DNA from 2 places in the Streptomyces yangpuensis genome. Region 1 is predicted to be linked to the other one. Evidence: riboswitches for the same ligand, from Rfam matches in the RefSeq annotation. Region 1 holds a riboswitch; the other holds the start of a gene.
What was found. Region 1 has a riboswitch for S-adenosylmethionine ahead of NRK68_RS09745 (aminotransferase class V-fold PLP-dependent enzyme). Riboswitches for the same ligand answer to the same signal wherever they lie in the genome.
Positions count from the first base shown of each region.

Region 2: linked by a shared signal. The riboswitch ahead of thrC (threonine synthase) and the one ahead of NRK68_RS09745 (aminotransferase class V-fold PLP-dependent enzyme) in region 1 are both predicted to bind S-adenosylmethionine.

Region 1 is NZ_CP102514.1:2,115,247-2,121,037, reverse strand. It holds gene qcrA (cytochrome bc1 complex Rieske iron-sulfur subunit) at 1-677, shown strand, start outside; gene qcrB (cytochrome bc1 complex cytochrome b subunit) at 674-2,302, shown strand; gene trpD (anthranilate phosphoribosyltransferase) at 2,467-3,531, shown strand; SAM riboswitch class IV at 3,617-3,733, shown strand; gene NRK68_RS09745 (aminotransferase class V-fold PLP-dependent enzyme) at 3,954-5,336, shown strand.
Region 2 is NZ_CP102514.1:3,378,930-3,384,720, forward strand. It holds gene groL (chaperonin GroEL) at 1-423, opposite strand, end outside; gene NRK68_RS15325 (cold-shock protein) at 741-947, opposite strand; gene NRK68_RS15330 (MoaD/ThiS family protein) at 1,333-1,611, opposite strand; gene thrC (threonine synthase) at 1,648-2,946, opposite strand; SAM riboswitch class I at 2,940-3,097, opposite strand; gene NRK68_RS15340 (glucosyl-3-phosphoglycerate synthase) at 3,283-4,233, shown strand; gene NRK68_RS15345 (alpha,alpha-trehalose-phosphate synthase (UDP-forming)) at 4,280-5,638, shown strand; gene otsB (trehalose-phosphatase) at 5,772-5,791, opposite strand, start outside.

The DNA of each region.
Region 1 (5,791 bases):
TCGCCGACGACCGCCACGAGATCGCCGCTTCGCCGGAGGTCAAGGCGAAGGTCCTGCAGGACTTCGCCGACGGCGCCAACGAGTCCGGCATCGGCCGCCGTCCGCTGATCCGCAACACGATGCTCGGCGCGCTGGCCATGCTGCCGCTCTCCGCCGTCGTGATCATGCGCGACCTGGGCCCGCTGCCCGAGGACAAGCTGCGCCACACCATGTGGGCCAAGGGCAAGCTGCTCATCAACCAGAACACGATGGAGCCGCTGCGTCCCGAGGACGTGCTCGTCGGTTCGCTGACGTTCGCCATGCCCGAGGGCCTGGACGAGCACCAGCACGACTTCCAGACGCAGATCGCCAAGGCCGCCCTGATGATCGTCCGCATTCAGCCGGAGGACATCAAGGACAAGCAGGAACTCGAGTGGTCCCACGACGGGATCGTGGCCTACTCGAAGATCTGCACCCACGTCGGCTGCCCGATCAGCCTGTACGAGCAGCAGACGCACCACGTGCTCTGCCCGTGCCACCAGTCCACCTTCGACCTCTCCGACGGCGCCCGCGTCATCTTCGGCCCGGCCGGTCACGCGCTTCCGCAGCTGCGGATCGGCGTGAATGGTGACGGCTTCCTCGAAGCGCTCGGCGACTTCGAAGAGCCCGTCGGTCCTGCATTCTGGGAGCGCGGATGAGCACCGCCACTGACAACAAGGCGCGCAAAGCGCCGGCCGGCGAGCGCGTAGCGGACTGGGCGGACGGCCGCCTGGGCATCTACAGCCTGGCCAAGGCCAACATGCGCAAGATCTTCCCGGACCACTGGTCCTTCATGCTGGGTGAGATCTGCCTCTACAGCTTCATCATCATCATCCTCACGGGTGTGTACCTGACGCTGTTCTTCCACCCGAGCATGAACGAGGTGGAGTACCACGGCAGTTACGTCCCCATGCAGGGCGTGCTGATGTCGGAGGCCTTCGCCTCGACACTCGACATCAGCTTCGACGTCCGCGGTGGTCTGCTCATCCGCCAGATCCACCACTGGGCGGCGCTGATCTTCGTCGCGGCGATGATCGTGCACATGATGCGCGTCTTCTTCACCGGCGCGTTCCGCAAGCCGCGCGAGGTCAACTGGATCTTCGGCTTCCTGCTGCTGGTCCTCGGCATGTTCACCGGCTTCACCGGTTACTCGCTGCCGGACGACCTGCTCTCGGGTACCGGTGTCCGCTTCATGCAGGGCGCGATCCTGTCCGTCCCGGTCGTCGGCACCTACCTGTCGATGTTCCTGTTCGGCGGTGAGTTCCCGGGCGGCGACTTCGTCGCACGCTTCTACTCGGTGCACATCCTGCTGCTGCCCGGCATCATGATGGGCCTCCTCGTGGCCCACCTGATCTTGGTCTTCTACCACAAGCACACCCAGTACGCGGGCCCCGGCAAGACGAACAACAACGTCGTCGGCATGCCGCTGCTGCCGGTCTACATGGCCAAGGCCGGAGGCTTCTTCTTCCTGGTCTTCGGTGTCATCTCGGTCGTCGCCGCGGTCGCCTCGATCAACCCGATCTGGGCCCTCGGCCCGTACCGCCCGGACCACGTGTCCACCGGTGCGCAGCCCGACTGGTACATGGGTATGCCGGAAGGCCTGATCCGTGCCATGCCCGGCTGGGAGATCAACCTGTGGGGCCACACGCTCGTCCTGGGCGTGTTCATCCCGCTGGTCCTCTTCCCGCTGGTCCTCGGCGCGATCGCCGTCTGGCCGTTCATCGAGTCCTGGGTCACCGGCGACAAGCGCGAGCACCACATCCTGGACCGCCCGCGCAACGTCCCGACCCGTACGGCCTTCGGTGTCGCCTGGATCGCGGAGTACATCGTGCTCCTCATCGGCGGCGGCAACGACATGTTCGCCCAGTACTTCCACCTGTCGATCAACGCGATCACGTGGTTCGTCCGGATCGGCTTCTTCGTCGTCCCGGTCGTCGCCTTCATCGTCACCAAGCGGATCTGCCTCGGCCTCCAGCGCCGGGACCGGGACAAGGTGCTGCACGGTCGCGAGACCGGCATCATCAAGCGCCTGCCGCACGGTGAGTTCGTCGAGGTCCACGAGCCGCTCCCGCAGGGCAATCTGCACACCCTCACCGCGCACGAGCAGTACAAGCCGATCGAGATCGGCCCGACGGTCGACGAGAACGGTGTCGAGCGCAAGGTGAAGGCCACCGAGAAGCTGCGCGCGAAGCTCAGCAAGGGCTTCTACGCCGAGGGGAACCAGATCCCCAAGCCCACGGTGGAGGAGTACAAGGAGATCCAGTCCGGCCACGGCCACCACTGATCCCCTGCACCACCGCATGAGGGACTGATTTCGGTCAGTCCTGGTGTCGCCACGGCGAGAGCCCCGTCCAGTGTCTGGACGGGGCTCTTTGCCGTAACCGGGGCTGGATAGGCTGATCTCCGACCCATTCGACGTGGAACCCCCATCAACAGCAGGAGCGGACCATGAACGTTGCGACCCCGGCAGGCGGCGACAGCGTGGCGGCCCGTGGCTGGCCGGCCGTCCTCGACGCCCTGCTGACCGGCCAGGACCTGAGCGCCGACGACACCGCCTGGGCCATGGACCGGATCATGCGGGGGGAGGCCACCGACGCCCAGATCGCCGGCTTCGTGGTGGCCCTGCGGGCCAAGGGGGAGACGGTCGCGGAGATCAACGGCCTGGTACGGGCCATGTACGGGCACGCCAACCTCATCGAGGTACCGGGCCGGACCGTCGACATCGTCGGCACCGGCGGCGACGGCGCCAAGACGGTCAACATCTCCACGATGTCGGCGATCGTCGTCGCAGGCACCGGCGCCAAGGTGGTCAAGCACGGCAACCGTGCCGCGTCCTCCGCCAGCGGCTCCTCCGACGTCCTGGAGAAGCTCGGCGTCAACCTCGACCTCCCCATCGACGGCGTGGTGCGGGTCGCGGAGGAGGCGGGCATCACCTTCTGCTTCGCCGTGAAGTTCCACCCGGCCCTGCGGCACGTCGCGGGCGCCCGCCGGGAACTGGGCATCCGCACCACCTTCAACGTCCTCGGCCCGCTGACCAACCCCGCCCGCGTACGGTCCCAGGCCAGCGGCGTCGCCGACCCCCGGATGGCCCCCATCGTGGCCGGCGTGCTCGCCGAGCGCGGCTCGTCCGCCCTGGTCTTCCGCGGCGACGACGGCCTCGACGAACTGACCACCACCGCGACCTCACGGGTCTGGTGGGTCCGCGACGGCAAGGTCTCCGAGCAGTCCTTCGACCCGCGTGACGTCGGCATCCCGCTGGTCGGCGTCTCCGCCCTGGCCGGCGGGGACCCCTCGTACAACGCGGACGTGGCCCGCCGCCTGCTGGCCGGCGAGACCGGACCGGTACGCGACGCCGTCCTGCTGAACTCCGCCGCCGCCCTGGTCGCCCTGGACCCGGGCCCGGGCACCCTGGAGGAGCAGATCGCGGCCGGCATCACCCGCGCGGCCGAGTCGATCGACTCCGGTTCCGCCCGGGCCGCACTGGAGCGCTGGGTGACGGCCAGCAACGCCTGATCCGGCACCCGTTTCGAGCCAAACCCCGGTCCACCATGCGGACCGGGGTCTTGTGCACGAGGATCTTGTGGCAGGATGCGGACCAGGTCACGAGTGACAGCGTTCAGGCCCCGGCTTGCTGTCCGGCAACCCTCCTTCCGTGGCGGGGTGCCCCGGGTGATGACCGGGCTGTAGGCAGCAAGGCCTACGGCAAGCGCGGATCCCTCGACACCAGGGGTCCTGGTCTCTCGAGGAGCGTTTTCCGTGAGCAAGCGAATGCGATAGGGCGACTGCCGCCCCTACTTCACCCTCGGACCAGGGTCATTTCGGCGTACCCCGACCGTCCCGTCCGAGGCCCCTCCCGTACCCCGGACGGCCGCAGCGCCGTACCCGCGTACGGGCACACCGAAGCCATTCAGCCCTGCCTGCCGGGAGATACCGCCATGTCCGCATCCCTGAACGCCGCCGTCGCCACCACTGCCGCGTCGGACCCCGCCTGCGCCGAGCCGCTCGCCGTCCTCGGCCGCGACGTCACCGTCCCCCTCGTCACCGGCGGCGAGGTCACCTACGCGGCCCTCGACTACGCGGCCAGCGCCCCCGCCCTCCAGCGGGTCTGGGACGACGTGGCCGCCTACGCCCCCTACTACGGCAGCGTCCACCGCGGCGCCGGATACCTCTCGCAGCTCTCCACCGACCTCTTCGAGCAGAGCCGGGCCACGGTCGCCGAATTCCTCGACTGCCGCCCCACCGACCAGGTCGTCTTCACCCGCTCCACCACCGACTCCCTGAACCTCCTCGCGGCGGTCATCCCCGCCGACTGCCAGGTGTTCGTCTTCGAGACCGAGCACCACGCCTCGCTCCTGCCCTGGACGAACGCGCAGGTCACCTACCTCAACGCGCCGCGCACCCCGGCCGAGGCCGTCGCCACCCTGGAGCGGGCACTCGCCGACCGCGAGCCGTACGGCCCGGCGCTCGTGTGCGTCACCGGCGCGTCCAACGTCACCGGCGAGCTGTGGCCGGTGAAGGAACTCGCCGCCGCCGCGCACGCCCACGGCGCGCGGATCGTGCTGGACGCCGCCCAGCTGGCCCCGCACCACCCCGTCTCCGTGCGCGACCTCGACGTCGACTGGGTCGCCTTCTCCGGCCACAAGCTCTACGCACCCTTCGGCTCGGGTGTCCTCGCCGGCCGCGCCGACTGGCTGCGGCAGGCCGAGCCGTACCTGGCCGGCGGCGGAGCCTCCCGCAAGGTCTCCCGCCGCGAGGACGGCGGCGTGGACGTCGAGTGGCACACCACGGCCGCGCGCCACGAGGCCGGCTCCCCGAACGTCATCGGCGTCTACTCCATCGCCTCCGCCTGCCGGGCCCTGACCGAGGCGGGCTTCGAGAACCTGGTGGCGCGCGAGCAGCGGCTGGTGGAGCGGGTCCGTGAGGGCCTCGCCGAGGTCCCGGCCGTCCGGATCCTGTCCCTCTTCGGGGACGACGCCCCGCGGGTCGGCGTCCTCTCCTTCGTCGTGGACGGCTGGAACAGCTCCCACTTCGCCGCCGCGCTCTCCGCCGAGTACGGGATCGGCGTACGGGACGGCCTGTTCTGCGCCCACCCGCTGGTGCGGACCCTGCTGGGCAGCGAGCCGCAGACGCAGGGCGAGTGCGGTGCCCCGGAGGCGGCGCCGGGGGAGCGGTCGCTGAACGCGATCCGCGTCAGCTTCGGTGCGGGCACGCCGGACGAGCACGTCGATCGCTTCGTGCGGGCGGTGAAGGAACTCGTCACGGACGGCGCGAAGTGGCAGTACCGCACGGAGGAAGGCCGCTGCGTCCCGGCGGTGTGACCTGCGGTGCCCCTGCGGGGTTGCTCGGCCGTGCCCCTGCGGGGTTGCTCGGCCGTGCCCCTGCGGGGTTGCTCGGCGGTGTCCTGTGCGGTGGTGTCGTGGGGCGGGGTGTGCGGGGTGGGGTGGTGCCCCGCACGAGGGTCTCCTCGGCTCGGCGCGTGCTGCCTTGTCGCGGCATGGCGGCCTTGGTTGCGCGCTCGTCCTGCGGGGACCCTCCTGCGTGTCCCCGCCCCACGGCAGCGCTCCGGCGACCCACGGCCGAGGGGAGCGGGGACGGTGTGGGGTGGTGCCCCGCACGAGGGTCTCCTCGGCTCGGCGCGGACTGCTTGTCACGGCCCAGGCGACTTTGGTCGCGCCTCGTCCTGCGGGGACCCTCCTGCGTGTCCCCACCCCACGGCAGCGCTCCGGCCGAGGGGAGTGGGGACGGGCCGGGGTGTCCCCGCAGGACGAGGCGG
Region 2 (5,791 bases), 1.3 Mb from region 1:
CTCCTTGGTCTCGACATCCTTGGCCTGGGCGAGCAGGGCGGCGGAGACGGCCTCGACGGCCTTCTCGATACCACGCTTGAGGGCCATCGGGTTGGCACCGGCGGCCACGTTGCGCAGGCCCTCGCGGACGAGCGCCTGGGCCAGGACGGTGGCGGTGGTCGTACCGTCGCCGGCGACGTCGTCCGTCTTCTTGGCGACTTCCTTGACCAGCTCGGCGCCGATCTTCTCGTACGGGTCCTCGAGCTCGATCTCCTTGGCGATGGAGACACCATCGTTGGTGATCGTGGGGGCGCCCCACTTCTTCTCAAGGACGACGTTGCGACCCTTGGGGCCAAGGGTGACCTTGACGGCGTCGGCGAGCTGGTTCATCCCACGCTCGAGGCCGCGACGGGCCTCCTCGTCGAACGCAATGATCTTGGCCATCTGAAGTGGTCCTCCCGGACAGCGGTGGATTGCTCCCAGGACCGCGCCCGCGCCCGCGACGGACGGCCTGCGTGCCCGGCGGTTCCTTCCCACCGGACCCTGCGGGCCTCACCGACCCGGTCCTCGTTTCAGTAGCACTCTCACTCGTAGAGTGCTAACGCCAATGATTAGCACTCGACCCCCTGGAGTGCAAGCGGCTTCGACGAAGGCCCTGGTGACACGCGAGGGGCCCACATCCCGGACACGGGATGTGGGCCCCTCGTAGGTCTTCCGGGTCTTCGACGGAAGACCGAGCGTCGGTGGTCGATGCTCCGGGACTAGCCGAGCGCGAGCTTGACCATGTCCGCCTGCGGACCCTTCTGGCCCTGCGAGATCTCGAACTCGACCCGCTGACCCTCTTCAAGGGTGCGGTACCCGTCCATCTGGATGGCGCTGTAGTGGACGAACACATCCGCACCACCGTCGACCGCGATGAAGCCGTAGCCCTTCTCCGCGTTGAACCACTTGACGGTGCCCTGAGCCATGCCTAACTCCCCTATTACTGGCCCTTGCGCGGGAACGCACTTCGCGTTACCGGGTCAGAACTTGCGTCGGAACGCTTCGACCGAGGCTGAATGTATCTGCGCGAGTGCTGTCTGCAACAGGTCAATCCGACGAGAAATCTGGACACCGAGAAAGTTTGAAATAGAGTGAAAATTTGGCATATTCCAGGGCAACTCGGGCCAGACATATCTCGCCAAAGCCCCATACGGCACCCGCACATTGACCCGATGTCGACCCTCACGCGACCCGTTCATATGCGGCGGGCAAGTCCAGCGGAGGGGACTTCCCCAACTGTACCGTGCCCAATCAAACAGAATTACCCCCTCCGCTTTTAGCGGAGGGGGTAATTTCGGTTTACCGGGTGGGTCAGCAGCCGCCCGCGACGGCCGGAATGATCGAGACGCCCGCGCCGTCCGGCGTGACCGCCTCCAGCCCACCCTCGAAGCGCACATCGTCGTCGTTGACGTAGACGTTCACGAAGCGGCGGAGCTTGCCCTGGTCGTCCAGGACGCGCGCGGCGATGCCCGGGTGGTTCTTCTCCAGGGACTCGATGACCTCGGCGAGGGTCGCGCCCTCGGCCGGGACCTCGGCCTGACCGCCGGTGTAGGTGCGCAGGATGGTGGGGATGCGGACGTTGACGCTCATGGCGCTACTGCCTTTCCGGTAGTACGTGGAGGGTGGTCAGGCCAGGCCGGCGGCGCGGAACGCGTCCAGGCTCGGGCGGATGGTGGCGGTCTGCCCGCTGTCCGCGGCCACCGCCTCCAGGGTCTTGAGGCCGTCACCGGTGTTGAGGACGACGGTGGTCAGCGCCGGGTCGAGCTGCCCGTTCTCGATGAGCTTCTTCGTCACGCCGACGGTCACGCCGCCCGCGGTCTCCGCGAAGATGCCCTCGGTCTGCGCGAGGATCTTGATGGCCTCGACCACCTGCTCGTCGGTCACGTCCTCGACGAAACCGCCGGTGCGGCGCGCGATGTCCAGGACGTACGGGCCGTCCGCCGGGTTGCCGATCGCGAGGGACTTCGCGATGGTGTTCGGCTTCTGCGGGCGGACCACGTCGTGACCGGCCTTGAAGGCGGTCGACACCGGGGAGCAGCCCTCGGCCTGGGCCCCGAAGATCTTGTACGGCTTGTCCTCGACGAGGCCGAGCCTGATCAGCTCCTGCAGACCCTTGTCGATCTTCGTGAGCTGCGAGCCGGACGCGATCGGGATGACGATCTGGTCGGGCAGCTGCCAGCCGAGCTGCTCGCAGATCTCGTAGGCGAGGGTCTTGGAACCCTCGCCGTAGTACGGGCGCAGGTTGACGTTGACGAAGCCCCAGCCCTCGCCCAGCGGGTCACCGATGAGCTCGGAGCAGAAGCGGTTGACGTCGTCGTAGTTGCCCTCGATGCCGACCAGGTCACCGCCGTACACACCGGCCATGACGACCTTGCCCTGCTCCAGGTCGTGCGGGATGAACACGCACGAGCGGAAGCCGGCCCGGGCGGCCGCGGCGCCGACGGCGCCGGCCAGGTTGCCGGTGGAGGAGCAGGACAGCGTGGTGAAGCCGAAGGCGCGGGCGGCCTCGACGGCGATGGCCACGACGCGGTCCTTGAAGGAGTGCGTCGGGTTGCCGGAGTCGTCCTTGACGTACAGCTTGCCGGTGACGCCCAGCTCCTTGGCCAGGTTGGCCGCGTCGACGAGCTTGGTGAAGCCGGGGTTCAGGCTGGGCTTGGCGGCCACGTCGGCGGGGACGGGCAGCAGCGGCGCGTAGCGCCAGATGTTGTTCGGGCCGGCCTCGATCGCGGCGCGCAGGGCTTCGGGGTCACCGGTCGGCAGCTCGTAGGCGACTTCCAGAGGTCCGAAGCACTCGGCGCACGCGAAGATGGGACCGAGCTCGAAGCGGGTACCGCACTCGCGACAGGAAAGGCCCGTGGCAGGTCCGAGATCGACAGAGGTGGCGACAGTCTGTGCAGCCATGATGGCGAGGCCCTTTCTCCTCATCTTCCCCATGGCGCATTTCGCCATGAGACGGAATTGGCACCTTCCCTAGCCGGGGACCTCGCTGACGAGCGCTGCTGCGCGATCGCGAGAACCGACTGGAGGGTTGCCGGGGCTTCAACGGGCCGTGTCCCTCTGCCCCTCTGGATGAGCGGTATGGCACCGGCACACGCGCTCTGTGGCGCGCCGGTGCGTTTGTGCGCGGGGGACCCCGGCATGCGGTGGTCCTTCGCGTTGTTCAAGACTGTAACCGAAGGGACGGGCGGGTGAGACAGCCGTCCGAACCGCGAGATGGATCACAAAGACGGCCATATCGCCGACACGCAGGGAGTACTGAGGGTGCTGGAAGAGGTGGAGCGCTGGCTGGCCGACCGCTCCTGGTCCGCCGCCGACCGACCGCTCGACCAGCTGCTCGACCTCAAACGGGCGGCCGGGACCACGGTCAGCGTGGTGCTGCCCGCGCTGGACGAGGAGGCAACGGTCGGCGCGATCGTCGAGGTCATCCGGCGTGAGCTGATCGAGGGACTGCCCGTCCCGCTCGTGGACGAGCTGGTCGTGGTCGACTCGGGCTCGGCCGACCGGACCGCCGAGGTCGCGGCGAAGGCCGGCGCCCGGGTGGTGCACCGCGACGAGATCCTGCCGAGGATCCCGGCGCTGCCCGGCAAGGGCGAGGTGCTGTGGCGCTCGCTGCTGGCCACCACCGGCGACATCGTCTGCTTCGTCGACGCCGACCTGCGGGACTTCTCGGCCACCTTCGTCTCCGGGATCGTGGGCCCGCTGCTCACCGACCCCGGCGTGCAGTTCGTCAAGGCGATGTACGACCGCCCGCTGGGGGACGCTCCCGGCCAGGGCGGCCGGGTCACCGAGCTGGTCGCCCGCCCGCTGCTGAACCTGCACTGGCCGCAGCTGGCCGGCTTCGTCCAGCCGCTGGGCGGCGAGTACGCCGTACGGCGCACGCTGCTGGAGCGGCTGCCGTTCCCGGTGGGCTACGGGGTCGAGCTGGGCCTGCTGGTCGACGCGCTGCACACGGTCGGACTGGACGCGCTGGCCCAGGTGGACGTGGGCGTGCGGCTCCACCGCCATCAGGGCGGGCAGGCGCTGGGCCGGATGGCCGCGGCGATCTACCGCACGGCCCAGGTACGGCTCTCGCGCGGACACCTCGTACGGCCGGAGCTGACGCAGTTCGAGCGGGGCCCGGAGGGCTTCGTGCCGCACACGTACCCGGTGGACACCGAGGAGCGGCCGCCGATGCTGGGCGTGAAGGAGTACGGCCGGCGCCGGGTGGCGTGACGTGTCCATACGTTTGAGCGAGCGTGGGCCGGGCTAGGTTCGGCGCATGGCTTCTCAGGTACTCGTCGCGGCGAACCGCGGCCCGCTCTCCTACGCCCTCGCCGCCGACGGCACGCTCAGCGCCCGGCGCGGCGGGGGCGGTCTCGTCTCCGGCCTCTCGGCGGCCCTCTCGGAGCAGCCGGAGGCGCTCTGGGTCTGTGCGGCGCTGTCGGACGCGGACCGGGAGGCGGTCCGCCGGGACGTCTCCGAGCCGGGCGTCCGGATGCTGGACATCGATCCCACGATGTACGACGACGCGTACAACGGCATCGCGAACTCGGTGCTGTGGTTCACCCACCACCACCTGTACGACGTGCCGCGGGAGCCGGTCTTCGACGCGGAGTTCCGGCGCCGGTGGGGCGGCTACGTGGCGTACAACGAGGCCTTCGCCCGCGCCCTGGCCGAGGAGGCCGCCGAGGGCGCCCGCGTGCTGGTGCAGGACTACCACCTGGCGCTGGTCCCGGGGCAGTTGCGGGAACTGCGGCCGGACCTGCGGATCGGGCACTTCACGCACACGCCGTGGGCGTCGCGGGAGTTCCTGGACATGCTCCCGGCCGACGTGCGTGAGCAGTTGGTGCGGGGAATGCTCGGGGCGGACGTGGTGGGCTTCCACACCCGGGCCTGGGCGGACGCCTTCATGGGCGCCGCGCACCTGGACGACGAACGGCGCGTGGCCGTGTACCCGCTGGGCGTGGACGCGGACGAGCTGCGGGCCCTCGCGCGCCGGCCGGAGGTCGACGCGAAGCTGGCGGAACTGCGGGCGGAGATCGGCGACCGCAGGACGATCGCCCGGGTGGACCGGACGGAGCTGTCGAAGAACATCCTGCGGGGCCTGCTGGCCTACCGGGAGCTGCTGACGGTCCACCCCGAGTGGCGCGGCCGCGTGGTGCACCTGGCCTCGGCGTACCCGTCGCGGCAGGACCTGAAGGTGTACCGGGACTACACGGCGGCCGTCTCGGAGCTGGCCGCGCAGATCAACGCGGAGTTCGCCGCGGAGGACTGGCAGCCGGTGCTGGTGTCGGTGAAGGACGACTTCGCGCGGTCGCTGGCGGTCTACCGGATGGCGGACGTGGCGCTGGTGAACCCGGTGCGGGACGGGATGAACCTGGTGGCCAAGGAGATCCCGGTGGTGTCGGAGGCGGGCTGCGCGGTGGTGCTGTCGACGGGGGCGGGGGCGTACGAGGAGCTCCGCCGGGACGCGCTGACGGTGAACCCGTACGACGTGTCGGCTACGGCGGAGGCGTTGCACGCGGCGCTGTCCATGCCGGATGCCGAGCGGGCGGACCGCACCAAGCGCCTGGCGGCGGCCGCGACGGCCCTTCCCCCGGCCCAGTGGTTCAAGGCCCAGCTGTCGGCCCTGGCCTGACAGATTCAGCCTGGCTCTGCCCGGACCCGGTCCTCAAGCGCCTGACGGCTGGAAAGCCCAGCCCCTCCGGCGATTGAGGAGCGGGGGCTCGGGCCAGCGCCCCCGCAGCGGCGGCGCGCCCGGCGGCGGAGGGTCAGGCCCGCAGGGCATCGG